DNA from 3 places in the Desulfitobacterium chlororespirans DSM 11544 genome. Region 2 is predicted to be linked to each of the others. Evidence: riboswitches for the same ligand, from Rfam matches in the RefSeq annotation. Region 2 holds a riboswitch; each other region holds the start of a gene.
What was found. A riboswitch is a leader RNA that binds a small molecule or an ion and turns the genes downstream of it on or off. The one in region 2 is predicted to bind glycine.

Region 1 (10,959 bases), on a different contig from region 2:
TGTATACAATATTTAACGCCTGATGAGCGTTATCTTGCTCTTTTTTGCCAAAACAAACTCTCGCTTATCGAATCGGCTTGCCTATATTTTTATCTATTCTCCATTGAGGAGCTGTACCATCATCACCCCAGTATTCGTCCAGGCCCTTTATTTTATCTTCGCTCATCTCAAAAAATGAAGCCACATGAAAGGAATCTTCTTTTGACCAAACACGTGTAACCGTAATCACACTATTGCCAACGTGTTCTATTCGTTCAACTTCGCCACTCCAGCTTCCAGGATAATCACAATTGGCTCTTAAAAATTCTTTGACATTAAATTGCTCATTTGTATTATGCCATCGTATACAGGCATCTTCATGAAAATACTTTGGTAATTCTTCTTCGTTCTGCGTAGCAATATGATTCCAGTACTGAGTTGCAAATTTGTTTATATCCATGAATATTCTCCTCCTAAAATTTTTGTTGTCTATATAATTTGGATTCAGTAAACGCTGAATCCATAATACTGCGCTTTACCCTATAAGAAAAGACATACCCTCCCCTTGTCGAGAAAGTATGTCCTTTGGGAACAATAGTGGAAAAGGATTTTTCGAGCTGATAATTATGCTTATTTTCTTACCGCAAGGCAATAATTTACATTGTCAAATGCCGTCATCGGATGCAAAGGGTTGGCCTGATTGTAGGCTTCAAAATATTGTCGTGTCACTTCCCCAGGTGTTAGATGCTCATATATCAAGAACCCATGGGAGGAAAATATATTTTCCATATCTTCATAAGAATAGCCGGCAAGCATTTTTTCATTGGCCGTCGCTGCCAACATCGCTTGTTTTTTTGCCCGTTCTCCCCCTTTGTCGGTGTAGCTGTTTTCATCAGGATAGTCAAATACAATAGAACTACCCACAGGTAAAAGCGCACTGAGCGCAGAAATCAGATCTACAAATGTTTGAACCGAAAGATAATAGGCAACTCCCAAAATGCTGCAAAAGCTGATTTGGTTTTTATTAAATTTAATGTTTTGAGTCAAGGCCGTCTGCCATTCTTGTTTCATAAAATCAGCCCCAATATATTGGACATTATCGGGTATTGTTATCCTGGAATTCTCCAGTTTCGCCCTTTTATCCTTTGCTGTCGCTGGGTGGTCAATCTCAAAAATTTGTATTCCCTTTGCCCAAGCAGGCTGGCGATAGGCAAAGCTGTCATACCCTGCACCCAAAATCAAATACTGTCTTGCGCCGCTCGACACAGCAGCTTGAAGTGCTTTTTCTGTAAATGCCGCTCTGCCAAGGGGTGAAGGGGATAGTTGATTATCCACTACCCATCTTAGAGCCTCATCCGGTGTCCCTTTAAAGGACGGATTAAAAAAACCAATACCTTCTGCCATATTCTTTGATATTTGTCCGTATTCTTCTTCGCTTAAGAATAGCCTTGCCATACTGTCATCAAAAATTTTCACTTCATTGTTCACTGCATGGTATGCCCTGGAAAATGTGCTAACCAGTGCCGTTACACTTTTCTGTTCCATTTTAATCACCTCATATACTTAATACACCTAAAGCCAGTTAAGTACAAGGCTTGAAATTTTTCTCATTTTATGGTATATTAAGTACAAGAAATCAAAGAAATTCACATTTCTGTCACATATATTGTGGCAGATTTTTTGTTTTTTACACAGGGAACAAAATGTCTAAGCTTTCTTTGATTTGCCTTATCACAGGAACCCCTCCCCTAAAATGAAAAAGACTCGCACCGACGAATTCCAGATAGTAATGTATGATACCAATTTTTCTCATACATAAGAAAAGACATACCTTCCTCTTGTAGAGAAGGTATGTCCCATCCTCATATCGCTTAGTGACAACTTTACCGGGCAATATGCTTTTCAAAGAACTCCGTCAGCTGCTGTCGCAACACGCCGGCTCCATACACAGCGTTCAAGCGGGCATCACCCAGCCGAAAAGAGGGTACGGAATCCAGAGCATTTTCCTGCCAAGCATATTGATTTAATGCCAGCTGTTTTTCCCTGTATGTTCCCGAAACCAACGCCTGACGGAACGCATCCACATCACCTCCGGCCAAAGCGGCACAATCGCTAAGCACATCTATGTTTTCAATATCTTTGCCATCGCGGAACACGGCGGAATATACTGCCTCATTGTAACGTATAATATCTGCCCCTTGCCCGTCCAGGAACAACAATCCCTGAATTGCCAGACTGGTGTAATTGCCGGGTTCAAAGGGGCGATGAATGGACAAGTCTGCTTGCTTTAGGCGAGGCCTCAGTTCAATGAGCCACAGGGAAGCTTCGTCCCAGTCCGACATCCGGGGTTCTGTCTGCGGATTGATTTCACATGGACGCCACTGTATTGTAAGCTCGGGATACTCTGGCAGAATTTGTTTCAGTTCATGGAAAGCTAAATAGCAGTAGGGACAAGTGTAATCAAAAAATACTTCCAGTTGCATCATGAAGTTCCTCCTGAATTTAAATTTACTTGTAGTTACAATCCTCTTACGATATAGACTTGCAGATGCCAATAGTCAATAGGTGGAGCCAGGACCACCACATCCGCAGCCATATATACAGGATATATTTTATCCATATCTTCCTTTTGCACACATGGGCTTCCGGGGCTTTGGAAACTTTTCCAGGACGAAACAGCAGAGACAGACCCCCGCGTCTGCCTCATCAAAAATACTGTTCCTAGTGCTTAATCACCGTCAAAAGCATTTTAAACCGTTTCCTGGCTTCCAAACCATGGGGAACATCAGAGGGCATGATCAGGGTCTCTCCCTCTTTCACGATCAGGACTTTATCTCCGATGGTGATTTCCGCTTCACCATCCAGAATTTGCACCATGGCATCTCCCGAAGTGGTATGAGTGCTGATGCCCTCTCCCTCATCCAGGGAAAATAAGGTAATGCTGACGATAGGAGTCTGAGCAAGGGTGCGGCTGATCACTTGTCCCTGTTGGTAAGTAATCAGCTCATTCAGGTCAAGAACTTGGGAAAACTCAATATTTTTCATAATTTGTGCCATGATAAAATCCCCCTTTTTCCTGCAGGCCATTTGCTTATGATTCAATCATTTGCTTATGACTTATTCTAACCTGAATTGCTCTAAAAAAATGTGATTGGAATCACCTTCCATTTTCCTTTTTCAGCAAAGGCCAATTTTAGTTGGATAGACTGGTTATGGGAGCAGGAATTCTGCCGCCCCGCCGGATAAATTCACGGGAAGAGAAGGGGTTCAGTTTAATCACCGGGGCGCTGCCCAGCAGTCCGCCGAACTCAACCCGCTCCCCCACCTTTTTGCCGATGGCCGGTATCACCCGCACAGCGGTTGTCTTCTTATTGATCATGCCGATAGCGGCTTCGTCGGCGATAATTCCGGCGATGGTTTCCGGCTCCACATCTCCGGGGATCGCGATCATGTCCAGCCCTACCGAGCAGACACAGGTCATGGCCTCCAGCTTCTCGATGCTCAGGGCGCCGACTTCCACAGCTTCGATCATGCCCGCATCTTCGGAGACAGGGATAAAGGCTCCACTTAAACCGCCCACATGGGAGGATGCCATAGCTCCTCCTTTTTTCACCGCATCATTAAGCAGGGCTAAAGCAGCCGTGGTCCCATGAGCACCGCAGCGTTCCAGACCCATGTTCTCAAGAATTTCCGCCACACTATCTCCCACAGCCGGAGTCGGGGCCAAGGAAAGATCCACAATGCCAAAGGGAACCTGCAAGGCCTGGGAAGCTTCTCTGCCAATCAATTCACCCATACGGGTAATCTTAAAGGAAGTTCGTTTAATGAGGTTGGCCAGTTCTCCCAAATCTGCCTGGGGGCTTTTCTTGACGGCATGAGCAACAACGCCGGGACCGCTGACCCCTACGTTGATCACCGCTTCCGGCTCTCCCACTCCGTGAAAGGCACCGGCCATGAAGGGATTATCCTCAGGTGCGTTGCAGAAGACCACGAGTTTGGCAGCAGCGATACCATCCTGAGCCGCTGTCCGCCGGGCGCTGTCCAGGATGACTTCCCCCATCTTCAGCACAGCATCCATATTGATACCCGATTTGGTGGAACCGATATTCACCGAGGAGCAGACAAACTCTGTCTCCGCCAAGGCCTGGGGAATCGCTTCGATCAAGGAGCTGTCCCCCTTGGTTAAGCCTTTTTGAACGAGGGCGGAAAAACCTCCCAGGAAGTTAATCCCCACCGTCTTGGCCGCTCTGTCTAAGGCTTTGGCCAGGCGGACCATTTCTTCGGGATTAAAGTTGGAACCCAAGAGGGCCACCGGAGTTACCGAGACTCTTTTATTGACAATAGGAATGCCGTAACGAGCAGCTAAGCCTTCCCCCACACTGACTAAATGCTCAGCCTGGCGGGTAATTTTATCGTAGATTTTTTGTTCCACCTGTTGTACATCATCTCCGGCACAGTCCAGCAGACTTATGCCCATCGTGATGGTACGGATGTCTAAATTCTCATTTTCCACCATTGCAATGGTTTGCAGTATTTCATGAGGAGCCAGATGCATTTTCACAGTAATTCCCCCTATACCCGATGCATAAATTCAAAAATATCTTCATGCTGAACATTGACCTTCAAGCCCCGGGCTTCTCCCTCGCTTTGCAATTGCTTGGTGAGCTCGGTTAAGGAGGAGGCCGTGGATTGAGTAACATCCACGATCATAATCATTGTGAAAAAACCCTGGAGAATGGTTTGACTAAGATCCAGAACATTGATGGATTTTTCCGCCAAGCGCCCGGTCAGCCAGGCGATAATTCCTATTTGATCCTTGCCTAAGATAGAAATAATCACGCGGTTGGACGTATCACGGGTTGGTTCTAGGCTCATGCTCTTTACCCCTTTTCTTTTTTGTTTCTCTTCGCTTTTTCTACCAATAAAAAAGAGCCAAATCCTAAATTTGACTCTGGTACACAAGAGCATTTGCGAACCCGCTTATCGGCAGTAATAGTATGCCTTAAGCATCATTCACAAACTATGCGCTCTGTCCTTTTGCCTGAGAGATTGAACAGCTTTGCTGCCTTGCCCCTTCGGCGTCCTTGCGGAACTCTCCAGAGTTCTGTCCGTTTTCAGTTCATCATGGTTAGCCTACCCTGTTCTCCTGAAAACCTCATCCAGTTATTCACTTCTTTTCAGTATTATAAACATCCTTGCCCATAATTGCAAACCTTTGTTTTTAAGACTCTCCCTAATATAATAGAAGTGAAAGCAAATCACTGCTCAATGAAGCAAACACATTAACATAAGGAGTTGAGGTATTACTATGAAGGTTATTGCTGTTAATGGCAGCCCCCGCAAGCAATGGAACACGGCTACATTATTGCATAAAGCTCTTGAAGGAGCGCAATCCGTAGGTGCCGAAACAGACATGGTTCATCTTTATGAGCTGAATTATAAAGGATGCATCAGCTGCTTTGGGTGCAAACGCAAGAACTCCAGCCCCATTGGGCATTGTGTCCTCAAAGATGAGCTGACCCCACTTTTGGAAGAGGTGCTGAAGTGCGATGTCCTGCTGCTGGGTTCGCCCATCTACTTTGGCAATGTCACTGGAGAAATGCGCTCCTTTCTGGAGCGGCTGTTTTTCTCCCTTCTTTCCTATAATGAAGGTCAGCGTACTGTTTTCCCAAGAAAAGTGGCCTCAGGTTTTATCTACACTATGAATGTTCCTGAGGATTTCCTGCCTCAGCTTGGCTACGAAGCGGTTTTTAAAGCCAATGCCCGCAGCCTCGAACTCCTTAATGGACCTTCCGAATATCTCCTGGCCGCAGATACCTATCAGTTTGACAATTACGCCAACTATGAAGCCTCCCAATTTAATGAGCGGCATAAAGCCCAGGTGCGCCAAGAGCGATTCCCTCAGGATTGCCGGCAAGCCTTTGACCTGGGAGCCCGGCTGTCTGGGCGTGATGCCGAATAGATCGTGAAAACTCTCTCTCCCGCCTATTTATAATATATTATAGTTTGGCGGGATTGGTTTCTAAACAAAACCCCATCCAAATTGCGGATGGGGTTTTGCCTGTTAATCGCCTTTAGTCCAAATATTGAGATTGGGTCAGCCTGATCAGCTCCACTTTAGAATCCGGCTTCACATTCGCATTGACCAATTGGTTATCTTCCCGATTATAGTCAAAGATCATGAGCTGACCATCCTCCAGCAGATAGAAGCCCTCCAAAGGTCCCTCACCATGCCTGCTTTCGAAGGGTTTGTATTTGTCAGCATACACATCCTTAATCTTTTCAGCGGTATCTCCTACCTTGGCACCGAGGTTGGTGGTGAAGTCCGCGGCAATGGCGTCAATCTCCAGCACTTTACCGGAATCTTTTCCGACAATGAGCCTGATGCCTTGCTTATACTCTCTGCTGTACCAGGCTTCAGGGAAATGCCCAGGCTCATCATAGAAAGTTTCTTGATAGTCCTTGCCTAAGATTTTCTCTGCCTGGCTAAAGGGATCGCCCAGATGTATGTTTCCCAGACTGGCATCTTCTTTCGGCTGACCTTGGTCCCCGACCGGCAAATCCGTCCCTACTTGTTGTCCTGGTTTATCCAGATCAGCATTTTGATCCTGGGGTGTCTGGGGCGCCTTGGCCGCACACCCCGCCAGTAAAAGTACTGAAGCCAAAACAATCAGGAATCGCTTAAACACTGTGCATCACCTCGGTAGTTCTTCTTAACAGAGAGTATCTCCATCCTCATTTCTTTTACTCTTTTCACTATGATTATTTTTTGCTCCGGGAAAGGGTGCGCTTGACTCCAAAAGCTCCTGCTCCCAGGACCACCACAGCACCTAATCCATAAAGAATGGCGTCGGAACCTTCTTCTTGGGCCCCGTCTCTTGCAGCAGAAGCATCCTTAGCCTGTGCCGCATTTCCTGCCTCCGCACCGGAAACAGCAAGAGGATCTACAGCCGGCTCGGCTCCGCCTGCAGCTGCAGCTAAAGGCGAGGCGAATTCTCCTTCAACCACTTTAACCTTTTCTTTGCCGAACAGGCCATACAGATATTGAGCATGTTCTTCGCTGTAAGGCTGGATGCCGATCTCCACATGATCACTCATAAGACCGGTATGGGTAACGGCAAACCCCTTGTCCCCAAACTCCCCCCGATGTTCCTCAAAGACAAATTGATAGATCACTTTATTCAGTTCCTGGAGGGCCGGATCAACCCCTTGCCCAGGTTCGGCAGGGCTTACCACCGGATCATTGGGTTCAACCGTCATGCTCGTCAAGGCAGGCCGGGTATCCGGAGCCTGTTCCACAGCTCTATCTTCGTTTGCCTGCACTGATCCGGAAGCGGCCAGTGTCAAGCACATTCCCAAAACCAAAGTCGTCGCAATTTTAAATTTAAACATAAAATCCCCTCCCATTCCAATACCGCGAAGCATCATATTCTGCTGCATCTGGTATATAAGACGAGAGGGGATGTTTGTTTCTGACGATTTTTCTCATCCATTTCCTGGATTTCAAATCATTAAAAACTAAAGGCTATAAACTCATTGGTCAGTTGTTCACTGATCTTTGTAACGCGATTCAAGGCTTCCGATATGGATTTTGCCTCCGTTTGATTGATTGTGGAGCTATTGAGTATTTTATTAATGATCTCATCCATGTCCTTAATTTCTCCGGCTAAGAAGTGGAGCAAAGGAACAGTGCGATGATTGGTTTGTTTTATATTGGCAACCAGCTGCTGGATAAATTGGATGGATTGCTTGCTTCTTTCCGCCAATTTTCTTACTTCATCGGCGACCACAGCGAAGCCTCTCCCCGCTTCTCCGGCACGGGCTGCTTCAATAGCTGCATTAAGAGCCAGCAGATTGGTTTGATCCGATATTTGTTTGATGGTATTAATCAGCTCATCAATCTTCTGGGTATTGGTGTTGAGATCATTGGTAACTTCAATGGTTTCATCGATCCGCTCCACTTGCTTCTGGATGCGGTCGTGGGCTTCATGGATACTTGAATTCGTATCCTGCATAAAGTTCACGATACCTTCCATCGAACTCATAACTTCCTGAATATGAGCATTTAAGTCAAAGCTGATACCCTGGGTATTGGACAGTATCTGATTAAAATTAAATTCGACAATCTTTTCGGTCAGATGCAGTATATCATCAGGTTTAATAGCCCGATTAAATCCGATAATAGATACCTTATGCTTATCAACGTATTGCCCGTATTGAGTCCAGAGAACTCCCTTAGCCTCTACATAGCCCTGCATGCCCACGATGTAATCAGCTTGCTGCAATATTTCCTTAGCCTGATCATTGGTCATCTCAGTAAATGCAAAAAGACTATAATTTACATGATTGACCTCATGCTCGTGAAGGTATTGCTCGATGGCTTTGGCCTGGGAACCGTTATTGTTAAAGATCACCACATTGGCTCCTGGGGAAATGCGGGCAACTCTTATGTAGAAAAGGTCTTCGGGAACGAGCTCCAGAGGGAATATCCGTTGTCTGGCCACATATTTAGAGGCTTCCTCCACCCTTGTAGGAAGCACAATATAAAGGTCGTCATTTAAATTGGCCGGAAGCTCTTTGATATAGTATTTATTTCTCATTTGGACTTTATGACCAAAGTATAGAGATGTGACCCGATATAATTCATCAGCGACGGCTTGGGAACTCCCGATAGTAGATATATTCATTAACCGATTATTCATTTTCCACCCCCATCATGTGAAAGTTACTACAATGACTAATGTATACACAATTTTGACATTTCTCAGCAAAAGTCCTCTATTCTTTCAATATGATTTTTTAATGCTAACGATTAAAATAAATGGGGTCACACCTTCCACGTAAAAAGGGGCTGCTGCTCAATGAAATAGTTCATTTCGCAACACACCCCCGATTCGTGTTCCCTAAAGATGCTGCCCCATATTGCCAAGTAAATCCCTGATAAATTTCTTCTTTACCTTCGATATGATACAAGTCCATGGGTTTAATCAGTTCCGGTGGAAACGGATTTTGCAATAAATTGATCTTCATGAGCAGTTCAGAAACAAATTGAGAACAGAAGTAGTGATTTTCTCTGCGCATAGGGATTCTCATGGCGGCGGTAAACAGCCCCAGGAAATTGTATCTTAAGAATTGATCAGCGGCTATAAACCGAGACAGTTCATTGATCAACATCGCATGTTGAATTTCATTGATTTTTATCCGGTAAACAATACATTCACAATTGCTCTTTTTTAAAAAAACACCCTTATTAAAATTTTCTCTAATAAAGCCGGCCGAAAATGGATTGTTGGGCGTAACCCGCCCAAAGGAATACATGGTTTTCAAATCATGGTCCAGGCTGATGGATGTATGGACATATTTTTCCCCAGTAAAAAGAGTCAGTACCCTGGAAAGCCATGTGCCTGTTTTCGAAAACACAAGATAAACATACAAGGTTGGAAACACCTCCGTAGTTACTATCTTTTACGGCGATCCGGTCCGGTCAAAATCAAAAACAGGAACACGCCAAAGCCGACGAGAAAAAATACCATCAGTGAAGCTATGGCAATAAACATTTCCCCTGTCGCAAATCCGGCAACTGCAGCTGAAAACATACCAAAGAGCAGCAGTCCCACCGACAAAGCATAAAGCCCTGCTCTTATCTTATTCATAGCATACTTTTGGCGGGTTTCTCTGGTCAATAGGCTGTAAGTCAGCAGGGCACCGCCGGCAACGATAAATATTCCTGACCCTGATATACTAACAGCATCCAGCTTCATGAAGTATAACATAGCGACATTAAAAAATCCAAACAAAATTATCAGCGCCCCTGCTATAGTTCCCGCGAGAGAAATTCTTGCCGTCATGGTGGAATAAACGGCTTGCTTTGCTTTATCCTGGCCGATCTGCCTCATCTCCGCCACCAAACCGCTCAAGTCCCCTAAGGACACGATAGCTTCCTTAAACGCCTGGTCTTCACTTATCCCTTTATTTTTATAGTCTAAGGTTTTCTCATTCAGATTGGTCGTTATTTCTTCCTTTAAATCAAAGAGCTGCTGGCTTGCCCCCACTCCGGCGAATAAAGCGTCGATATAGGCTGAGATTTTATGCTCCAACTCATGTTCAATCTTTCTCATAGCCACCAATTCCTCCCTGATCTATCCTATTAAGAACCAACTTATCCAATATCTTTTTCGCCAGGTACCAATCCTTGATATTTTTCTCGTAAGTTTCCAAACCTTTATCTGTAATCCGGTAATATTTTCTTCTTCCGCCATAGGTTTCGTCTCCCCAATAGGAAGCTATACACCCTTCTTGTTCCATGCGCCGGAAAGCTGTATAGAGAGTCGCCTCTTTCAGTTCATATTGATGGCCGCTGAGCTCAATAATCGTCTTATAGATCCCATAGCCATAACTATCCCCTTGGCGCAAAACATTTAAAATAACGGTATCCGTATGCCCACGAATAAGATCGGTAGAAATTATTGCTGCCATAGATTCTCACCTCTCGATATATAACGTATCACATATTGCTATGTGTGTCAAAGTAATATGACACACAATAATTTTCCACTTAATTTTTTTGCACTATTTTTGTTGTTAATATTTATATACGGTAGTATAATTTTAGTCATTAGAATAAAAATATACTACCGTATACTATTTTCAGGAAGGTTTGACAGAGACGTGATGAACAGAAGAGAGCGCAAAAAAGAAAAAACCAAATCAAGCATCATCCACTGTGCCCTGGAACTATTCAGGGCGAAAGGCTTCCCGGAAACTTCTATGGAAGAAATCGCCGCAAAAGCCGATATTTCCAAGGGCACATTGTACAACTACTTTGAAAATAAGGAGTCTATACTCAGTGCCTATGTTCAAGCCGCGATCATGGATTTCGGTGAGGAGATGGAGGCTCAACTCCAGGAGCACAAAGGAATCGCAGCGCAACTTCGGCTCTTGTTGGATTTCAGACATGATTTTTTCGGCAAAGATCCGGAG
Region 2 (10,959 bases):
GTGTCCTTCTTGTGAAACGGCTTTGGCGGAAGCGGAAATCGAGTATGCTGAGAAGACCTCCCATGCCATCTATGTCAAGTTCCCCGTTAAGGAAGGGAAAGGGGTCCTTACTGATGAAAACACCTTTGTCATCATCTGGACCACTACCCCTTGGACTTTGCCTGCCAACCTGGCCATTACCCTGCATGAAGAATTCAGCTATGTCCAGGTGCAAGTGGAGAAGGAGCATTGGCTTGTCGCTGAAGGGATGCTGGAGAGCCTGCGTTCCCTTTGGAATCTTGAGCTCCCCGTGGAAAAGCGTTTCGTAGGCAAAGAACTGGAAGGTGTTATCTGTAAGCATCCTTTCATCGATCGGGATTCTGTACTCATTCTGGGGGAACATGTCACCCTGGAAGCAGGAACAGGTTGCGTTCATACCGCCCCCGGACATGGGGAAGAAGACTTTAATGTCGGTAAAAAATATGGGCTGCCTGTGCTTTGCCCTGTGGATCATCAAGGGAAGTTCACCGCTGAAGGCGGGGCCTATGCGGGCATGAAGGTGGACAAAGCGAACCCGGTGATTATCGAAGATCTTAAGAATCTCCACGCCTTGGTTCATGAGGAGAAAATTAAGCATAGCTATGCCCATTGCTGGCGTTGCAATAACCCCATTATCTACCGGGCCACAGAACAATGGTTTGCTTCCATCGATGGGTTCCGCAAAGCGGCCCTGGAGGAAATCGACAAGGTGCAATGGATTCCTTCCTGGGGCAAGGACCGTATCTATAACATGGTAGCCGATCGGGGAGACTGGTGCATTTCCCGGCAACGGACCTGGGGGGTTCCCATTCCCATTTTCTACTGTGAGGATTGCGGGAAAGAGATCATCAGCGATGAGACTATTGCCAAGGTTCAGGAAATCTTCCGTGAGGAAGGGTCCGACGCCTGGTTTGTTCGTCCCGCCGCCGAACTTTTGCCGGAGGGATTCACCTGTTCCTGCGGAGGTAAGTCTTTCCGCAAAGAGACGGATATCATGGATGTTTGGTTCGACTCCGGAACCAGCCATACCAGCGTCCTGATGGAACGGAAGGAGCTCGCCTGGCCCGCCGATCTGTATATGGAAGGATCGGACCAACACCGGGGCTGGTTTAACTCTTCTTTGTCCACATCGGTAGCCGCTTATGGAAAAGCTCCTTATAAGGCAGTTCTGACTCATGGTTTCCTGGTGGACGAAAAAGGACGCAAAATGTCCAAGTCTCTGGGCAATGGAGTTGACCCTTTGCAGGTAACGAAGGAGATGGGGGCGGATATCTTAAGGCTCTGGGTGTGCGCCGCCGATTATAAGAATGATGTGGCGGTATCACCACGGATTATGAAGCAAATGTCCGAAGCCTATCGCAAGATCCGCAACACCTTAAGGTTCTTGCTGAGCAATCTTAATGATTTTGATCCGGCTAAGGACCGGGTGGATTATAAAGATTTGCCGGAGATTGACCGCTGGGCTCTGCTGCAGCTGGGCAAAGTGACCCAGCGGGTATTGCAGGGGTACGAGAAGTACGAATTCCACTGGGTTTACCATTCGGTGCATAACTTCTGCGCTGTGGAGCTAAGCGCCATTTACCTGGATATCGTGAAAGACCGGCTTTATGTGGAAGGAAAGAATTCCACTCTGCGCCGTGCTTCTCAGACAGTGCTCTACGATGTCCTCAATGCCCTGGTGCGCTTGATGGCGCCGGTGCTGACCTATACGGCGGATGAGATTTGGCCTTATGTCCCAGGGGTACCTGCTGGTTCCCATGTCCAAACTGAGGAAATGCCCAAGGTTGATCCGCAATGGCTGGATGAAGCTCTGGAGCAAAAATGGGATACGCTGTTGGCGGTCCGCTCTGAGGTAACAAAGGCCTTGGAAAAAGCCCGTCAGGATAAATTGATCAACCATCCTTTGACAGCTCAGGTAGACCTGTATCCCAATACTGAACTGGAAGGATTCTTAAGAGATATTCCCAATCTGTCGGAAATCTTCATCGTCTCGGCAGTTCAGCTCCATAGTGCAGGAGAAGAGAAGCCTGAGGGTCTGAGCATGGCAGAAGACCTGGCGGGTTTCGGCATAGCCGTGAACTCGGCGGCAGGAGAAAAATGCGAGCGCTGCTGGATTTACGATACAGGAGTTGGGGAGAATCAAGAGCATCCTACCCTCTGCCCCCGCTGTGCTTCCGTTGTAAGCCATCTCTAAAAAACAGCATTTCTTTACTATTTCTATTTTTAAGACTTGGGCGGTACTATCCGCTCAAGTCTTATTTAATGTATCTAAAACGATAACGTTTATTATTAAGGTCAAATCCATGGACAATAGTTTGAATACTTAGTATTATATTTAGTGATGAAAACCAGTGGATTTATTTGTCTAATTTTTAGGATCAGGTACTAAATTGCACTTGATTTTCTTCTGGGATTTTGAATTAAATGCTCAAATTAAAGACCTACAGAGGTGGGAGTGAAGAAAATGAGGCTTACAGAGAGTCTGGCCAACCGGATCGTGGATTTGATTTATTCCGAAAGTGGGTTTCATGGCATTGTTTGTGACGCTACGGGGACCATTATCGCCGATTCGGCTAAACAGCGGGTTGGCGTTGCCCATGCGGGTGCACACCGCATCATGACGACCTCTATCCAAGACATCAAAATCACTGCAGAAGATGAAATGAGTTCGCAGGGAAAACAACGGGAAGGCATGAACATCGCCATTGTCCTCGAAGGTGAAAAGCTGGGGACCTTTGGTGTGGCCGGCCCTTTGAATAGTGTTGCTCCTGTAGCGAAAGTCACCGCGGCGATGATTGCTTTTTTACTCCGGGATGAAGAACTGAAAGAGGTTCTCAAGGCTCATGTGGAGCGGATGGGAGAGGCTCTGGAACAAGCGGCTGGAGCTATCCAGGAAATGGCGGCTTCTTCGGAAGAGGTGGCGGGGGTGAGTCAGACTGTGGCTACGGTAGCCCAGAATGCCAAAGAGCATGTTAAGGCCACGGAAGGTGTCACCGAATTCATTCGCCGGGTGTCGAAGCAGACCAATCTTTTAGGGCTTAATGCGGCCATTGAAGCGGCCCGTGCGGGAGAACAAGGAAAAGGATTCTCGGTAGTGGCGGGAGAAGTGCGCAAGCTGGCTGATGAAAGCAATCGTTCAGCCAATGAAATCAATGATTTGCTGAGCACCTTTCAGGATACTATGGAAGAGATCGCCAATGGGGTGTTTCAAAACAATGTCATAGCTCAAGAACAAGCTAAAGCCACTCAGGAGATTGCGCAGATGGTGGAGGAGCTGCAACAGGTCGGCACTGAATTAAACGAGCTGGCCCACAAGCTGTAAGAATTAATCATTCCCAACCGGCAGGTATGATGGGGGATTTGTACATTTTATTATTTATGTAGAATGGGATATTTGTGTAGACGAAAATCAGTTTGCTGACTATAATAAAAGCAGGTAAATCCAGTCAATTTGGATCAGGTAAAAATACATAAAGCTTCGAATGATTCCAGTGGGAGAGACTCAACATCCTGAGCGCCGAAGGAGAAACTTCCTGAATGTCGCCTGTTCAGAAAGGGAAACTCTCAGGCAAAAGTACTGCTGGAAGACGAAACTCTGGAGAGCTTCTCAGTGGAGAACACCAAAGGGGTAGCCCGCAAGCAAAGGGTAAATCTCTCAGGTCAAAGGACAGAGGTAGCGCGACGTGCTATTCTCTGTTTTTTATTTTACCCATTTCTTTATTTTCCCCGTGTTCAATAATGTTTTTTCCGGTTTTGGTTAATACTCAATTCTAGGGAGGTGTCCTAAGTGACGGAACTAAAAAGAACACCACTGTATGAGAAGCATCGCCAGGCCGGTGCGAAACTCATTGATTTCGGCGGCTGGGAAATGCCGGTTCAATACGCCGGAGTCATTGAGGAGCACAAGGCCGTGCGCAGCAAAGCGGGGCTTTTTGATGTCTCTCATATGGGTGAGGTGGAGTTGAAGGGAAAGGATAGCCTTGCTTTTTTGCAGTACCTATTGACTAACGATGTGTCGCGAATTCAGGATAACCAGATTCAGTATTCTCCCATGTGCACCTCTGACGGTGGTGTAGTGGATGATTTACTGGTGTATCGCTATAACCGGGAGCATTTTCTGCTGGTGGTCAATGCCTCCAACACGGATAAGGATTTTGCCTGGATGCAGGCTCAGGCTGAGGGCTTTGAAATAAGTTTGGAAAATCGCTCTGGGGACTTTGCCCAATTGGCTTTGCAAGGTCCTTTAGCGGAGAAAATCCTGCAAAAGCTGACAAGTATGGATTTAACACAGATCAACTACTATTGGTTTAAGCATGGGGAAGTGGATGGAGTCCTTTGCCTGATTTCCAGGACAGGGTATACCGGGGAAGACGGCTTTGAAATTTACCTGCCTCCTGAGCATGCTCCCCGGATGTGGGAAAGAATTCTTGAGGTTGGAGGGTCGGAAGGAGTTCAACCCATTGGTCTGGGCGCCCGGGATACTCTCCGCTTTGAAGCCCGACTGCCCTTATACGGCAATGAACTGGGGCCGGATATCACACCTTTGGAGGCCGGGCTAGGGTTTTTTGTCAAGCTGGAAAAAGAACGTTTTATTGGCAAAGAGGCCCTATCTGCACAAAAGGAGAAAGGTGTGCCAAGAAAGTTGGTAGGCCTGGAAATGATTGAACGGGGCATAGCCCGCTCCCATTATCCCCTTCAGAAAGAGGGAAAAGAAATCGGCTTTATTACGTCTGGCTCTTTTTCACCTACTTTAAACAAAAACATTGCCCTTGGCCTGATTCCCCTGGAGTATGCACAAATGGGGGAAACCTTGGATGTGATCATTCGTGGGAAAGCCGTTAAGGCCCGGATTATTCCTTCACAGTTCTACAAACGGCAGGGGTAAAGCAGTGCGAAAATTTTCCTCACCGGGCAAGGCAGGTTTTAAGTGTTACAGAGCACTGGGGCTGTTAAAAACACGATTAAATGGGGTTAGGGACCTGTTCCTTTTCCCCGCAAAATAAGGAGGATGATAGTATGAATCCAGTAGAATTAAAGTACAGCAAATCTCATGAGTGGGCTAAGGTCGAAGGAAATACCGTGACTTTAGGGATTACGGCTCATGCTCAGGACAGCTTAGGAGATGTGGTCTTTGTGGAACTGCCTGATAATGATACCACGGTGGTGGCCGGGGAGGCCTTTGGAACCGTGGAATCCGTCAAGGCCGTGTCGGATATGATTACTCCGGTTAGCGGCAGGGTTATCGATTATAATCAAGAGGTTCTGGATTCTCCTGAACTTCTCAATGATGATCCTTATGGTGAGGGATGGCTGATTAAAGTGGAAGTGGAAGATCTGAAGGTATTGGATGAACTCTTATCAGCCGCAGAATATGAGGCGTTTCTAGCGGAGGAGGGCCAATAAATGAATTACGTGCCGAACACGGTGGACCAGCAGGAACAGATCCTCACCCGGATTGGAGTAGGCTCCCTTGAAGAGCTTTTTGCGGATATCCCGGAAAGCGTTCGGCGCCAGGCTCAATTGAAGATTCGGGAAGGGCTGTCTGAGCTGGAGCTGGTAAAATATATGGGCAGGCTGGCTGCAGAGAATAAAACGGTGGAAGAGTATACCTCTTATCTGGGAGCGGGGGCTTATGAGCACTTTATCCCCAGCTATGTGGATCAGCTCTTGCTGCGCTCGGAGTTCTATACGGCCTATACCCCTTATCAGCCGGAGATCAGCCAAGGGACCTTGCAGGCCATCTATGAGTTCCAGACTCTTGTCTGTGAGCTGACGGGAATGGACGGGGCCAATGCTTCCATGTATGATGGGGCGTCGGCCCTTGCCGAAGCAGCTTTAATGAGCTGCGACGCCAGCCGGAGAAAGAAAGTCCTGGTGCCCCAAACGATTCACCCGGAATACCGGGAGGTCCTCCGGACCTATCTGCTTCCCCGAGGGGTGGAGATCCTGGAGATCCCTTATAAGGAGGGAGCAGTAGACTCTGAGGCTTTAGAAAAAGCATTGAATAACGAGGTGGCGGCGGTTCTTCTCCAAAGCCCTAATTTCTTTGGTATGATCGAAAAAGCTGAAGAGATTGGCCAAATGGCCCATGCCAAAGGCGGACTGCTGGTGATGGCGGTTAATCCGGTATCTTTGGGATTGCTTAAATCTCCCGGGGAGCTGGGGGCGGATATCGTGGTGGGGGAGGGGCAGCCCTTTGGCAATCCCCTGAACTTCGGCGGCCCCTATCTGGGATTTCTGGCTTGCCGGGAAAAATATGTACGCCGGATGCCCGGGCGAATCGTCGGAGCCACCAAAGATAAAAACGGCAAGAAAGGCTATGTGCTCACTCTGCAAGCCCGGGAACAGCATATCCGCCGGGAAAAAGCAGCCTCCAATATCTGCTCTAACGAGGCCCTTTGTGCCTTGGCTTTTACCATTCATCTTTCGGGATTGGGAAAACAGGGATTAAAGGAGATGGCCAGGCTTAATCTGCAGAAGGCCCATTATGGGGCTGAGGAGATTGGCAAGCTTCCCGGCATGAGCCTTGCTTTCCAGGGTCCTTTCTTCCATGAGTTTGTGATCAAGACAGAGGTCAGTCCCCGGCAAATCAATGAAGCTCTTTTAAGCCATAAGATCATCGGCGGTCTGGAGCTTTCCCGCTTCTACCCTGAGCTGGATCAGCATCTTCTCTTCTGCGTAACAGAAACCAAGACCAAGGAAGATATCGACAGGCTGGTGGCCGGAATGGGGGAGATACAATGAGAGCCTTGGAACCGCTGATTTTTGAACTAAGCAGAGAAGGGAGAACGGGGGTAAGCCTGCCTCCCTGTGATGTACCGGAAATTCCTCTCGAGGATCTGATTCCTCAAGAGTTTTTAAGAGATAAGGAACCTGAACTGCCGGAAGTCTCCGAGGTGGATGTGGTCCGTCACTTTACCCGGCTCTCTTCCTTCAATCACGGAGTGGATACAGGCTTTTATCCTTTAGGCTCCTGCACTATGAAATATAACCCTAAGGTCAATGAGAAACTGGCCCGTTTGCCGGGCTTCAGTCAGATTCATCCCTATCAGCCGGAAGAATTAACTCAAGGCGCCTTGGGCTTGATGGTTGAACTCCAGGAGGAACTTGCCGAGATTACCGGCATGGATGCCTTTACCTTGCAGCCCGCTGCCGGTGCCCATGGGGAGATGACCGGGATTCTGATCATCAAGGCCTACCATGACCACCGTCAGGATGTTAAGCGCAGGAAGGTCATTGTTCCCGATTCTGCTCATGGGACCAACCCGGCCACAGGGGCCATGGCCGGCTATGACATTGTTCAGGTGCCCAGCAATGAGCGGGGAGGGGTGGACATCGAGGCGTTGCGCCAGGTGGCCAGTGATGAAGTGGCTGCCTTGATGCTGACCAACCCTAATACTCTGGGATTATTTGATGAAAACATCCTGGAAATCGCTGAAATCATCCACTCTGTGGGGGGCCTGATCTATTATGACGGAGCCAACGCCAATGCTATCATGGGCATAGCCCGCCCTGGGGATATGGGCTTTGATGTGGTGCATCTTAACCTGCACAAGACCTTTTCCACACCCCATGGCGGGGGAGGCCCAGGGTCAGGCCCGGTAGGGGTGAAGGCATTCCTCGCTCCCTATCTGCCTAAACCTGTGGCAATCCGGACCCCTGAGGGCCGTTACTCATGGGATGACGACCGTCCGCTCTCCATTGGCCGGGTAAGAGCTTTTCAGGCTAATTTCGGAGTCTTGGTAAAGGCCTATGCCTATATCCGGGCCTTAGGCGGGGAGGGGCTGAAAGCCGCCTCTCAGAATGCCGTCCTCAACGCCAATTTCCTGATGAGCATCCTGAAAGACCATTATCACCTGCCCTATGACCGGGTGTGCATGCATGAGTTTATCATCACTCCCAAAAATCTGAAGGACTATGGCATCCATACCCTGGATATTGCCAAGCGGCTTTTGGATTATGGCTATCACCCGCCGACGATCTACTTCCCTCTCATTGTGGAAGAGGCCATGATGATCGAGCCTACAGAGACAGAGAGCCTGGAGACTCTGGAGCAATTTGCCCAAGTGATGATCCAAATCGCTGAAGAAGTGAAGCAGGACGCAGAAATGGTGAAAAATGCCCCCTACGATACCTTGGTTACCCGTCTGGATGAAACAGGGGCTGCCCGCAAACCCGATCTGCGCTGGCGGAAATCATAGTAAGGGATTCGCAGCTAAAGCAAAGCTATCAGTGAGTAATATTTGTGAGTGATATTTGTGAGTGATCAGAAGGGCTATGATTAGTCAAAAGATTGCCTTAGTAAAAAGATCTCCCGCCGGAAAAAGCGGCCGGGAGATCTTTTGGCGGTTCTTTCCGGGTAGCCGGTTATGGGTGCAGGTAGTACCGGCGGCTCCGGCGACACCGGCGAAGGATTTATCAAGGCAGCCGACCATACTGCTTAAGCAGCGTCGGTAAAGGCGGAAAAAACTGCCCGGGTCGTGTTCTTGATCCTACAAAGCCATATATGAACAGACCCGAAAAGCAGTCCAAGGATTTTGATTTACACAAGGGAGCGAATTTAAGCGAGCGGAAACAAAACTTCGCGAAAAGCCTGCAGCGGAGAAAGGTTGGAAACAGGACGTTTCCAACCGCCCATTGAGAACAAAGTGCGAAAGCAGTGCTTTCGAGGAGCGATTTGGGCACGAAACCCGGGCGAGGGTTTCGCCCAAGCCGCCTTCCACAGAGAATGACTCAGCGGCGCAGGTGCACCTTTCGGAGCGGAGGGCTTGAGCGTTAGTTTTGTCCGCGCAGCTTATGGAGCGACCGGTGTAAATCAAAATCCTGGAGACCAGCTTTCAAATCATCTTTCCGGAGCAACATGTAATGCCCCAAGAAACTTTGGGAAATGCTAAGAAAACCCTTTAAAAAACCCTTAAGCTAAAATAACAATTTTCAGATACAGATTTTTGCCGAATTGTGGAGTATAATTAATCAATGTGCATATGAAAGCTTGCAAATTTAAACCAGGAGGTTATTATAATGCAAACCTTTAAAGTTCCTGTAGGAATTTCCAATCGCCATGTTCATCTCTCTGAAGAACATATTGAAATTTTATTTGGTGCCGGACATCAGTTGACCCGGACCAAGGATTTATCCCAGCCCGGTCAATTCGCCTGTGAAGAAACGGTAACCCTGGTGGGGCCCAAGGGCACCATGGCCAATATCCGGGTGCTGGGACCTGCCCGCAAAGCAACCCAGGTGGAACTGGCAGCCACGGATACCTTTAAGCTTGGCGTCAAACCCCCGGTCCGGGATTCGGGAGATCTCTCCGGAACACCTGGTTTGGAGCTGGTAGGCCCTGCCGGAAAAGTTCAGGTTGAAGCCGGGACCATTATTGCAGCCCGTCATATTCATATGACTCCGGAAGATGCTGAAAAATACTGTTTAAAAGATGGAGATCATGTCAAGGTCCAAGTCACCGGACCACGGGCCGGTGTCTTTGAACGGGTATTGATTCGGGTTAACCCCAATTATGCTCTGGATATGCATGTGGATACGGACGAAGGCAATGCCTTTGGCTTAAAAAATGGGGATTTGCTGGACGTTATTATCGAGTAATAATTCACTCGGCATCCCCATTGGTAATGAGGCAATGGGGATGCTGTACGTATACTATCCGATGTGAACAACGTTACTGCGCATTCTCTGGGAACCTCATGCCTGAAATATGCCGCCTTTTTTCTCCGACTAATAAAATAAACCTGTCACAGGAAGAAGAGTTTCTTGTCCTGGGACGGGTTTTTTTACAATAAAACGCTATGCGTTCCGGTTCCGCCGGAGCGATGCTCATTAATGACGCTTTCCGGTGGTCGTGTATGAAGCGGAAATAGAGAATCCTTTGCTTGCAAACCGCGCCCCGGAAGGAAACTCGTTCTGCTGATCACGCATGGCGAGGAGCTGGTGAAGAGGTGCTGCACGCATCTTTACCGGCTCGGGGGATGACGGACCTTCGTCTTTTTTACAACATGAAATCCGCATACATCATCGCCGTCGGCCAGCGTTTGGGTGCGAATCAGATTCGCTCCCATTTGGTCATAGGTAATGAAATCAATGTTACAGATATATTTTACGAGAGCAAAGCAGTCTTCGCGTTTTCCAAGCTCGCATATGGCGCACTGACGAAACGTGGTGATGTGCTCGTCCGGACCTTTTATTTCATGTGTAAATACCCAATCCGTACTGTATTCCCGTTTCTGCGAACGCTCTGCGGCGATGGTTTTTTGGCGCATCATTTTTTCGGAAAAGGCGTCCTTTTGGGAATAGGATTTGAGCAAGAACGGTGTATGTGCCGCATGAACTGTCATTTCCCCGAACATTTGCTCGCTGATGGCGCCGTTCGCTGCCTTATAAACCGCAAAAAACATCGCAGCCATGATAAGACCTGAGCGGAAAATGTTATCCTTACCGCCCACCGAAGGGGTTCTGAGCAGCATTTCCCGATATTCCTTCTTCGCTTTTCTGCGGAGCGAAGCTGTTTTTTCTTTTCCCAGGCTGCCGGTAAGATAGCCGAAAACCCTTTTACTAAACATAAGAAACAAAATTCTTGCCTGCATATCATAGGTGAAGGTTTCTTTCATTGCCGTTCCTCTCCTCTCCTCATCTCACGTTAATGAAGCGCCAGTCCGTTGACAAAAATCCTTCCTTTGCGCTCCCTGCCGGAAAGCTTGTCGCCGGCTTCCCCCGGCAGGGCCTGACATAGGACAGAATGCAGCCTATAACACCGTTTTTTCAGTTGTTCTTCTCCTTTAGAGTTGGATTTTGGTTAGGGGAGACTAACTTTTGTGTTAAAAAATTTTGGGGTTTTCGGACGCGTCTTTAAGGTTCAAAACCCTAAAACAGCTTGCCAGTTAAAAAATTTGGTAATGATGCTGCAATGGTGCAGCGCTTTTTCTTTGGAAA
Region 3 (10,959 bases), on a different contig from region 2:
AAATAATTTCACCGAAAACAAAGCCGTGAATCGTTGCTTCCCGAAAAGCCCGGCTCAATTGTCTTTTGTTAAACATGCGCCCTAGTCCGGCCCCGCCTCCTTGGAGGGCATTGGCGACAAAGTGTTCATAATAGCGCCATTGGGCGGGCGATATATCGGGCTGCGTTTTCTTCTTTAAGTGAATCAGAACGACATCCACACCAGGCTTGGGATGAAAATCCTCCCGCTGAAAATAGTAAGCAATATCCAGATCGAACAGAGGCTTCAGCATGAGAGACCTGAGGGTTTCGCGGGGTTTTCCCATGAAGCGCCTGGCTGCGCTCTTTTCCATGACGAGCCAGGCCTCAGTAGGAGGATTCCTGCTTTCCGTCAGCTTGCGGAGAATAGCGGTAGTATGACAAAAGGGGATGTTGGCAAAGACTTTGTAGGCTCCGGAAGCGGGAAGCCGCCATTGCAAAAAGTCCTGATGGTAGAGATGCAGATTTTCCGTACCCTTAAATTTCTCAAGAAGTTTATCATATAGCCTGGCATCGATTTCCACAGCGGTTACCTTCCGGCATTTGTCCACAAGCAGACGGGTTATATGGCCTTTTCCAGGGCCAATTTCCAGGACATGATCATGGATGCCGATGGTGGTCCGGCCAAGCAGTTTAATAATGGTTCGATGGCTGGTCAAAAAATTTTGGGATACCCAAAGGGGCAGTTTTTGCCCCTGTTTTTTGTTTTTGGACATAAAAAATACACCTCTTTCGCTTCATTGGAGTCGAAAAAAGGCGCACAGAATCTAAGAAAGGGAAAATCGTCTACCGACCTTTCTTATTCCGCACGCCTTATTTACGAAGCCGCATTGAAGCATACATAAGGTGTATTATCCTCCAAAATAACTGTTAATTTGAGATGATTACCTTTAAAATTATACAGAAATTCGGGGTGTTGTCAATGCGCATAGACTTCACTGAATTTGCTTATTGTATAGTGCCAAAGATATAATGAACTTTAGAACATGTATGATGTGACATAAGTATTATCTGGCGAAAACAAACCGGCAAATGATATTGACAGGAGCATTTATGCAGATTAATCGATTGTTTGAAATCATCTACATCCTTCTGGAAAAACGGACTGTAACTGCGGCGGAGCTGGCGGAACGCTTTGAGGTTTCGGCCAGAACCATTTATCGTGATGTGGAAATCCTCGCTCAGGGGGGTATGCCCATCTATATGAGCAAAGGCAAGGGGGGCGGCATTTCCCTGCTGCCGGATTTTATCCTCAACAAGGCCGTTCTCACCGAAGAGGAGAAAAGCGAAATTCTATCCTCCCTGCAAGCCTTCAACGCCGTCAATCTTTCCAAAAGTGAAACGGCCCTGAGCAAGCTCACCAGTATGCTGGGTGCCAAAAATACCGACTGGATCGAGGTTGACTTTTCATCCTGGGGACATTTTGAAAATGATGAGGCGAATTTTGAGAACATCAAAACCTCTATCATCGAAAAGAAAATAATTACCTTTATGTACGCCAGCGGAAAAGCGGAAAAACTGCTCCGTGAGGTCTTGCCGCTGAAGCTTGTGTTCAAGGGGGCGGCCTGGTATCTTTACGGCTACTGCACCCTGCGCAAGGATTACCGGTTTTTCAAACTGAGGAGAATAACCGAACTGTCGGTAACCAACACTGGTTTTGAGATGAAAACACCGGAAACCATCTTTGCGGGGCAGAAGCTTGACGCGGACTCTTACATCAAAACCGAACTGCTTATCTCAAAGACAGTGGCTTTCCGGGTTTATGACGAAATCAGCCACTATGAAATCAATGAAAACGGCGACTTTGTCTGCCAGCTTTATCTGCCGGACATCGCCACCATATGCGCTTATGCCGCCTCTTTCGGAGCATACTGTACCATTCTTTCACCTGAACAAGCCATTGCTGAAATGAAGGGCCGGTTGCAGAATTCTTTGAAAAACTATTCCTAATATGACATACTGTTGTCATATTAGCCGGACTATACTGTGATTACCCTATAACTAATATGGAAAGAGGTAATCACTATGAACTATGAAATCGTCACCCTTCCAGAGAAAATCGTTGTCGGTGTAACGGCAAGAACTTCACACACCGATCCCCAATGCCAGCAGGTAATCGGCGGTTTATGGCAGAAATTCATGGAGGATGGAATCTGGGCGTCCATTCAGAACCAGGCGAACCCCTACTGCCTAGGACTGTACTCCGGCTATGACGAAACATCCTATGATGTCACCGTAGGCGCCGAAGTGACGAAAAACGAAAATCTCCAACTGGTCGAAAAAATCATTCCCGCCGGCAACTACGCCGTATTCCAGATCAAGGGCGATGTTGTCAAAGACGTAGCAGAGGCATGGGATAAAATCTGGGCACTGCCTCTGGAGAGAAGCTTTACCGGTGATTTTGAAGAGTACCTGAGCAATGAAAACGGCGTGGCGGAGATCAAAATCTATATTGCATTAAAATAAAATCCATATTAAATGGGAATATTGCACGGGAATAAGGTAAGGAGTTGGACTTGTGGCTGTCTGGAATCCATGGCGGGGCTGTCACCGCTACAGTGAGGGCTGTAAATTCTGTTATATCCATAAAGGGGACATCAAAAGAGGGATGGACACCAATCTGATTGTGAAGTCCGCCAAATTCAACGCCCCTGTGGCTGTGAACAAACAAGGCCACTACATCATGAAATCCGGACAGCTTGTTTATTGTTGCTTTTCAACCGACTTTCTTCTCGAGGAGGCGGAACCCTGGCGGAATGAATGCTGGAGCATGATGAAAGAACGCCCCGATCTGCATTTTCTTTTTCTCACTAAGAGGATTGAGCGCTTTTCCCAGTGTCTTCCCGATGACTGGGGTGAGGGGTATGAGAATGTCACGGTGGGCTGTACGGTGGAAAACCAGCAAACCGCGGATGAACGTCTGGAAATCTTTTCAAAGCTGCCTATCAAACACAAAAATATCGCCCTTCAGCCCATGCTTGAGGCGATAGATATTGAAAAGTATTTAGAGAACATTGAGTTAGTCGTCGTGGGCGGGGAATATGACCGCAATGCCAGGCCTTTTGATTATGACTGGGCCCTGGCGGTCAGAGAGCAGTGTATGCGGCATAACGTCAGCTTTTCTTTCCGTCAGTGCGGGACCAACTTTATCCAGAACGGAAAACTGCGCAGGCTTAATTACGGCATGCTGTTCAAGTGTGCCCGAGAGAGCAATATAGACTATCAGGCAGGAAGGGAGTAAAGTTATGCTGGAGTTACCCGAAGTCCTCACTCTGACCAGGCAGCTGAACGAAAGTGTGAAAAGCCGGCGTATCCTGAAAGTATGGCCCCCCACAAAGGCTCATAAATTCTGCTGGTATAACGGCGAACCCGAGGAATATGACAAAGCACTTTCCGGCAGCAGGATTGCCGGGGCCGAGGGATTCGGCATCTTCGTAGAACTGATTTTTGACAACGGCCGGAAGCTGTGCGTCAACGACGGGGTGAATCTTCGCCTTATGCCGGCCGGTAAAGTCCCGGAAAATTATCAGTTGATGATGGAGCTGGACGACGGACAGGCCCTGGTTTTCACGGTGGCCATGTACGGCGGAATATTTGCGCATGACGGCAGCTATGACAATCACTATTACCTGGCCAGCAGGAACTCTATCTCCCCCTTTGTCCAGAATTTCTCTGATTATTACCTCCGTCTCTTTTCAGAAAGCAAACCAACCCTCAGCGCCAAGGCTTTTCTGGCCACGGAGCAACGTTTTCCCGGCATCGGCAACGGTACGCTGCAGGATATTCTTTTTGAAGCGGGCATCCACCCGAAACGCAAAATAGCCACCCTGGCTAAAAGGGAACGGGATAAGCTGCTTCAGGCGGTTATGAAAGTGCTGAATGAGATGGCAAAGCTTGGCGGCCGTGACACGGAAAAAGATTTGTTCGGAGTTTCCGGGAGATACAAGACAAAGATGTCAAAGAATACAGCAGGAACGGACTGTGGTCAATGTGGCGGGACAATCCTTAAGGAAAGCTACCTGGGGGGCTCAGTGTATTTCTGCCCGGAATGCCAGCCCCAGAATTTGGCTGGTCAACACCCGGTCAGATGATTTGAGAGGGTATGTTGGAGGAAGGGCTTGCCAAATTCGAAACCGGTTTCGAATCTTGGTTTAACTCCAAAAAACGGGGGCGTCGCAAAACTATTTTTGCGCCCTTTTTTTATTGGTTGTTTTCATCCGCCCAATCCACCTTCAAAAGCTAAGTAACTTCTGTTTGACTTAATTTTAATAATGTGATAGCATTTCGAGATATGATGTTACATAGAAACACAACATAATATCGACAAATGAAGTTTGTAGGAAAAAGGCTGCGCCCTGCCGAAGGAGTAACACTCTCAGGTGCCTGGTATTTCAGGTGAAGACTATGAATGGATGTAACTCTGGAGAATCCCATTTTGGGTGCCGAAGGTGTAAGGCTCGAATTCCTCGGGCTAATCTCTCAGGCCAAAGAACAGAGAATCTGTGCTCAAGTACTTTTGGGCCTTTTTGCGCGTATCCAGAGTCAAACCATATGCTTATGGTTTGACTCTTTTATTTGTCAACAAACAATGCATCAGGAGGAGTGTTCAGCATGGAATGGTTTTCTAATTTAGTCGTCAGCATCAACGCAGTATTATGGGATGTCTTTTTAATTCTTCTTCTTTGTGGTGTGGGCATTTATTTTACGATTCTTACCAAAGGGGTACAATTTCGCCTGTTCAAACAGAGCTTTAAGCTAACCTTCGGCTCTATTACTTTGAGAGGTAATGCTGCCAGCGATAAGGAAGGCATGACCTCATTTCAGTCTCTGATTACCTCGGTGTCCGCCCAGATTGGTACGGGAAATCTGGCGGGTGTGGCTACCGCTATGGTATCCGGCGGTCCCGGCGCCGTATTTTGGATGTGGTTGAGTGCAATTTTAGGCATGGCTACCATTTATGCCGAAGCTACTCTTGCTCAGCGTTATAAAACCACGAAAAACGGCGAGCTGGTGGGCGGACCGGTCTATTACATCCGCGCCGCCATCAAGGGGCGGACCGGTAGGGTGGTTGCCGCTGTTTTTGCCCTTTTGCTTATCATGGCCCTTGGCTTCATGGGCAATATGGTTCAGGCCAATTCTGTGGGCGGGGCCATGGAAACCGCTTTCGGGATTCCTTCAGAAATCATCGGGATAGGATTGGCACTTATTTGCTTGCTGGTTTTCCTGGGGGGTGTTAAGCGTATTGTTGCCGTTGCGGAAAAAGTGGTTCCTTTTATGGCAGTTTTCTTTACTTTGGCATCCTTTGTAGTTATCGGCGCAAATTTCTCTAACATTATCCCTGCCTTTCATGATATTTTTGTGGGCGCTTTCTATCCCCAGGCGGTTTTAGGGGGTGTCCTGGGGGTAAGCGTGCAGCAGGCCATCCGTTTCGGCATTGCCCGGGGCTTGTTCACCCATGAAGCCGGTATGGGATCAACGCCTCACGCCCATGCTCTGGCCCGTGTCAAAGACCCTTGTGATCAAGGCCTTGTCGCCATGATGGGGGTTTTTATCGATACCATTGTTTTACTGCCCTTAACTGTTCTGGCCATTTTAACTTCAGGTGTATTGGGCTCTGCCGATGCCAACGGTGAATTCGTCACTGGAATTCAACTGACTCAGGCTGCTTATGCCCAGGTCTTTGGTCAATTCGGCTATGTCATTATTGCCATCTGTGTCCTTTTCTTTGCTTTTGCTACAATTATGGGCTGGTACTTTTTCGGTCTGGCCAATGTGAAGTATCTCTTCGGAAAAAAAGCAGTTCCTTTTTATGCCATACTGGTTGCTGTGTTTGTAGGTGTTGGCTGCGCCCTCAAGGTTGACCTGGTGTGGAATTTGGCCGATCTTTTTAACGGCTTAATGGTCATCCCCAATATTTTGGCCTTGATCATTCTGGGTGGGGTTGTGGCCAGACTCACCAAAAACTGGGGCTCGAGAAGCTAGCTGACTTCGATGGCCACCTTGCTCCCGCCCAGCCCGGCTTGAGCAGGTGTGACCATGAGCTTGACGGGCACTCTGTTCTTGATCGAATCCACGTGGCTGATGATGCCCACGGATAATCGGTCATGGTGGAGCCTTTCCAGGGAGTCCATCACCACTTCCAGGAGGTTGTCATCCAGAGTTCCGAAGCCCTCATCCAAGAAAAACAACTCTAAAGGGGCCGTTCCTTTAAGCTGAATTTGGGCGGACAGAGCTAACGCCAAAGATAAAGAGGCCAGGAAGGTTTCCCCGCCGGATAATGTAGTGGCATCCCGTTGGGCGCCGCCGTTCTTATAATCCCGGATCAGGAACTTTCCGTTCTGGTCCACTTCCAGGCCATAGTTGCCCCCGGTAATCTCTCTGAGCCGCTTACCGGCTTCGATGGAGACGTATTTCAGTTGGTGGGCCGCCACAAATTCAACGAATCGCTTCCCCCTGAATAATTTCTCCAGATCCCGCAAAAGTCCCAGCTGACGTTCCAGCTCTGCCTGACTCTTCAGCAGGTCTTTTTTCTTCGCCAAATTCTCTTTCATGGTCCTGACATGGGTCTCGATCTCAATCTTGCTTTCCTCCAGCCCTTTGCAGAGGGTTTCTTTTTCTTCCTTGAGCCTTTGCATTTGCTCCCATTGTTCAGCGGTCAAACTCCGCCCGCCAAGCTTCTTTTGCAAATTCCCAATGGCGCCAAGAAGCTGAGTTAAGGAGTCCTGATAGTCCTTGACCTGCCTTTTGAGTTTCTCTATCTCATCTCTGCTCAGCAGATGACTCTTCGCTTCCTCAATATTCCCGATCTGTTCCTCCTGTAAAACCTTATCCAGAGACTCCTTATCCTTTTGACTTCTTTCCGCCAGGCCTTGCCAGCTGGTGTGTGCTGATTGCAGGCGGACATAGCACTCGTTGTACTGTTGTTCCGTCTCGTTTTTCCTTGTTTCGGTCTGGACATAGCTCTGCTCGATCCGGGTTATTTGGCTGAGGAGTTCCTTTTGATAGACCTCTAAATTCTCCACCTCACCCACTTTGGCTTTTATGGCAGTCTGCTTGTCTTGAATGCTGCTCTCTTTCTCTTTGAAGATGCCCAGGCTTTCCTTCAGGGATTCTGTCAGGGCAGACAGTTCCGTACTGAGAAATTCTTTTCTGGCCTGAGCTTTTTTTAAGGTATCCCTTAAGCCTTTCAGCTCACTCTCCAGTCCGGCCTTCTCTTTTTCCTTGGCGGCAATCTCCTGGTGCTCCTGCTTAAGGTCCCGGATATTCAGTTCAGCTCTAAGAGCGGTTAGTTCCTGCTCATAAGCTTCATATTTAGCCTTTGCCAGTTCGAGATTCTTCCCTCTGCTCTCCAGTTGGCCCATTGTTTCTGTTTTAATGGTATTTTGCTCATTAAGCTTTATGGCCAGCTGATTTTTCTCTTGAGTCAGCCGGTTGAGCTCTGCTTCCAATTCTCCTTTTTGCTTTGTATATCGGGATATCCCGTCCCTTAACGTCTCAAATTCCTTCTGCATAGCCTCAGGGTCATAGGCTTTGTATTCTTCTCCTAGGGCGGCAGCTTTTTCTTCAACCTCTTTCAGGGTGTTTTCCAGGGTCTTGATCTGTTCCTGGGCCTGAATCATTTCCTGGTACAGGCTTTGTTCCTGCTCCTTCCCTTCCCTTAAAGCAGCTTGGATCTCTTCAAGCTTTTCAGTATCAACAGCAGCATTCCCATGATCAGGCTGATGCTGGGTCGATCCGCACACCGGGCAAGCTTCTCCCTCAATCAAGGCCACGCGTAAGGCATGAGCCAGATTTTCCCTTTCAACTTTCTTCAGATCGTTCTCCAGCTCAGTGATTTTCTGTGCCAATTGAACTTTTTGCTGTTGGGTAGTATCCAACTTGGGCAAAAGATCACGGATACCCGCTTCGCTGCGACTGATGGCACCAGAATACTCGTGATGCCTGGCCCATTGTTCCTTGACTTGATTGAGCTTTTCCTGCAAGGCAATCAGGGTTTCCGAGTCTCCCGGGCAGGTTTCCTCTAAATTCTGAAGGGTTAAAGCAAATCCTTGGAGTATCTCCGTCTTGGCCTCCAGCTCTTGTGAATATTTCAGCCCCTTTTCCTGGGCCTCTTGAAGCTTCTCATCAATGCTTTTGACTTCTGAGCCTAAGCTGACCACCTGTTGCCCGGCTTCTTCCCAGCGGCTGAAGGTAAGGAGGGCTTCATTGATTTTCTGCTTAAACTCTTGGTCGATGGTTAAAGCTTCCACCTTTTGCTCTTTCTCCTGAATATCAGCATTGACCTTGGCAATAAATTCTTCACCTTTATGTATTCGGCCTTGCTTCTCTTCCCGTTCCTGTTCCAGCCGGCCAATACTCTCTTGAAGAGACTGCTTTTCCTGGATGAGGCCCTCCAGCTTCTTTTTCTCCAGGATAGCGTCGGCAGCACTCTGTTCACGCAGCCTTAAAGCAGGAAGCTCTTTGTCTTTTTGAGCCCCCGCTTGTTCCCATTGAGCCTCTGCTTCCTTTTTCTGTAAAGCCAAAGCTGCAGTGTCCCTCTCCAATTGGGCTACTTGAGCCTGAGTTGTGGCGATCTTCTCCAGAGTATCTTCATATTGATCCAGATAAGGTTTAACCCTTAAGGACCGTTCCCCGAGAGTCGCTTTGATTTCACTTTCTTTAATCACAGCTGCCGCTTTTTCAAGTTCAGCTTTTTGAGCTTCCTGCCGGCTTAATTCCCCCTGCAGCTCCCACACTTCTTTCCCGTTGTGAAAATCCTCAACCGCCTTTGTTAATTCTGCCTGAAACTGCACCAGCTGCTCTTCAAGGGAGCCTAATTCCTTGTTCTTTGCTTCCAAAAGCTCTTCACTGCACTCTTCATAGGATTTGAGCTGACCTGCCAGGACATTGGCTTTGTCCAGCTCCAGCCGGACTCTTGCTGCTAAGCGGGAGGACAGTTCATCGCCGTATCTTTGCAGATTAAACAACCTTTCCAGCATTTCTCTGCGGTCTCTTCCCTCCAGCCTCAGAAACTCGCTGAATTTCCCCTGAGGCAGAACCACAGTGCGGGTGAAATCTTCCAGGGTCAGGCCGATGATTTCCTCGCTCTTTTTGGTAACCTCCCTGACCTGTTCTTCCAAAACCGCCTCTTCGCCGGCGGTTATAAGCAGCATCTTGGCCGAGTGGGTGCGCACATTGCCTGACTTTTTATCTCTGCGAAACTCCCGATCCACCCGATAAGTCTTGGTGTCCTTCTCTGCAATCTGGAATTCGTAGCTGACCTGTAACGATTCGCAGTTAGTGTTCATGTAATTGGTGCTTCCCCGGGCCACTGCGCCATAAAGAGCCAGAGTCATTCCGTCCAGGATAGTGGATTTGCCGCTGCCGGTGGGTCCGAAAATGCCGAATAAACCTTTGCTGGTAAGCTGGGAGAAATCAATTTCCTGGGTATCGATAAAGCTGTTCAGCCCTTTGATCTTAAGCTTAATGGGTCTCATGGATTTCTTCCCCCTCCTGTTCCTGGATAATGGATAACAACAAATCCACAATCTCCTGCTGAGGCTCTACTGTTCTTTCTTTGCGATAAAATTCTTTAAAGATATCCTCAATTTTCTGATCGGCAAAGCTGTTCAGGGTGAATTCCTCACTTTCCCTTCCCGGCAAAACCGGCACTATCTCCAGGATGTCTTTCTTGGCGCTTTTCATGAGCTTAAGCTCATCTTCCCGAATATAGCGATCCGTATTGACTTCCAAGTACACCCAACAATCCCTGTCTTTGTTTTCTTCACATTTCTTGAGAGCCGCCTCGATGCTCCCGCACTTCCAGACTTCAATCGGTTTGTACACTTTAAAGTCCACCTCTTCAAGAGCGTACTCTTGTTGGGGCTTCAAATCGACAATGAAACCTTTCTTAGCGAAAGGGATCTCCTTTTTGCTGTAGTGAATAGGGGAGCCTGCATAGCGTGCTCTTTTGTCTGTACCCGGAACGATTTGCGGCTTATGTATATGACCCAGGGCAATATATTGAGCTGCCTTGGGAAAGCAGCTGCCGTCCACGATAAAGCTCCCCCCCAATTGAATGCTTCGTTCTGAGCCAGATTCTTCGCTTCCTGCAGCAAAGAGATGGGACACTATCATATTGATTGTATCTTCCCGAAATTTTTCACTTAGGCTATCCAGGAGCATTTTGATTTTGTCCCCATAAATTTTGAGTCGTTCCTCCTCTTCATCCATGGCACCGTATAAGACTTCGTTGAGCCTTTTTTCACTGGGATAAGGGAGAGTAAGGATCACGGCTTTTTCCCCGTTGATCTCAAGTTCCACAAAGCCTTCACCCGAATCGATCACCCGATGCCTGCCATACTCCCCTTGAGGCACAATCGTCTTAGGTGTTCCCACCATAATAATTCCATGATCCCTGGCCAAAGGCCCTGCGGCCACTAAGCGTTCCGGATTGTCATGATTTCCGGCGATGACTAAGGTGAGCCGCTCTCCATTGGCGGATAATTTCTTCAAGGTGTCATAAAACATTTTCTCCGCTTTGGCCGGAGGATTGGAGCTGTCATACACATCGCCGGCGATCATGACCAAATCCACCTGTTTTGCCTCGACGATCTCAACAAAGTCCTTCAGAAAAAGCTCCTGCTCCTCCATCCGGCTTAAGCCTTCTAAATTCTTGCCTAAATGCCAATCTGAAGTATGTAGAATCCTCACACTTCCCCACCCTTTCTCTCTCTGGAGTCGGTAAATATCTTATTGAGGAGCCGCACAATCCGACTGCCCTCAACTTTATACGCTAAACCCATTATAACTTATAGTCAGGACAAAATACTGACTAAAATCATGGTAAAGAAAACTTGGCTGGTACACGAACGAGGCTGCCCTGGTTGCGTTATACTTTCCAGTGCAAAAGAGAAAGCCGCTGCTTAACCCCAAAGCAACGACTTTATGGTACTGAGCCTTA

Region 1: linked by a shared signal. The riboswitch ahead of BUA14_RS06675 (ACT domain-containing protein) and the one ahead of gcvT (glycine cleavage system aminomethyltransferase GcvT) in region 2 are both predicted to bind glycine.
Region 3: linked by a shared signal. The riboswitch ahead of BUA14_RS00530 (alanine/glycine:cation symporter family protein) and the one ahead of gcvT (glycine cleavage system aminomethyltransferase GcvT) in region 2 are both predicted to bind glycine.

Annotation. Positions count from the first base shown of each region.
Region 1 is NZ_FRDN01000005.1:160,341-171,299, reverse strand. Features, by position in the region: gene BUA14_RS06705 (nuclear transport factor 2 family protein) at 65-439, opposite strand; gene BUA14_RS06700 (class I SAM-dependent methyltransferase) at 610-1,524, opposite strand; gene BUA14_RS06695 (DsbA family oxidoreductase) at 1,863-2,465, opposite strand; gene BUA14_RS06685 (cupin domain-containing protein) at 2,701-3,036, opposite strand; gene BUA14_RS06680 (PFL family protein) at 3,173-4,540, opposite strand; gene BUA14_RS06675 (ACT domain-containing protein) at 4,552-4,854, opposite strand; glycine riboswitch at 4,999-5,089, opposite strand; gene BUA14_RS06670 (flavodoxin family protein) at 5,288-5,941, shown strand; gene BUA14_RS06665 (hypothetical protein) at 6,054-6,668, opposite strand; gene BUA14_RS06660 (hypothetical protein) at 6,742-7,371, opposite strand; gene BUA14_RS28965 (methyl-accepting chemotaxis protein) at 7,491-7,994, opposite strand; gene BUA14_RS06650 (hypothetical protein) at 8,851-9,414, opposite strand; gene BUA14_RS06645 (permease prefix domain 1-containing protein) at 9,438-10,097, opposite strand; gene BUA14_RS06640 (PadR family transcriptional regulator) at 10,084-10,455, opposite strand; gene BUA14_RS06635 (TetR/AcrR family transcriptional regulator) at 10,651-10,959, shown strand, end outside.
Region 2 is NZ_FRDN01000011.1:181,646-192,604, forward strand. Features, by position in the region: gene ileS (isoleucine--tRNA ligase) at 1-2,212, shown strand, start outside; gene BUA14_RS28780 (sugar diacid recognition domain-containing protein) at 2,483-3,340, shown strand; glycine riboswitch at 3,501-3,608, shown strand; glycine riboswitch at 3,610-3,693, shown strand; gene gcvT (glycine cleavage system aminomethyltransferase GcvT) at 3,806-4,903, shown strand; gene gcvH (glycine cleavage system protein GcvH) at 5,035-5,421, shown strand; gene gcvPA (aminomethyl-transferring glycine dehydrogenase subunit GcvPA) at 5,422-6,762, shown strand; gene gcvPB (aminomethyl-transferring glycine dehydrogenase subunit GcvPB) at 6,759-8,219, shown strand; gene BUA14_RS18105 (hypothetical protein) at 8,296-8,475, shown strand; gene pduL (phosphate propanoyltransferase) at 9,040-9,618, shown strand; gene BUA14_RS18115 (L-2-amino-thiazoline-4-carboxylic acid hydrolase) at 9,984-10,637, opposite strand; gene BUA14_RS18120 (TetR/AcrR family transcriptional regulator) at 10,883-10,959, opposite strand, start outside.
Region 3 is NZ_FRDN01000003.1:107,955-118,913, forward strand. Features, by position in the region: gene erm (23S ribosomal RNA methyltransferase Erm) at 1-733, opposite strand, end outside; gene BUA14_RS00510 (helix-turn-helix transcriptional regulator) at 1,071-1,967, shown strand; gene BUA14_RS00515 (GyrI-like domain-containing protein) at 2,043-2,483, shown strand; gene BUA14_RS00520 (DUF5131 family protein) at 2,536-3,258, shown strand; gene BUA14_RS00525 (DNA-formamidopyrimidine glycosylase family protein) at 3,263-4,108, shown strand; glycine riboswitch at 4,428-4,522, shown strand; gene BUA14_RS00530 (alanine/glycine:cation symporter family protein) at 4,629-5,999, shown strand; gene BUA14_RS00535 (SbcC/MukB-like Walker B domain-containing protein) at 5,996-9,493, opposite strand; gene BUA14_RS00540 (exonuclease SbcCD subunit D) at 9,480-10,709, opposite strand.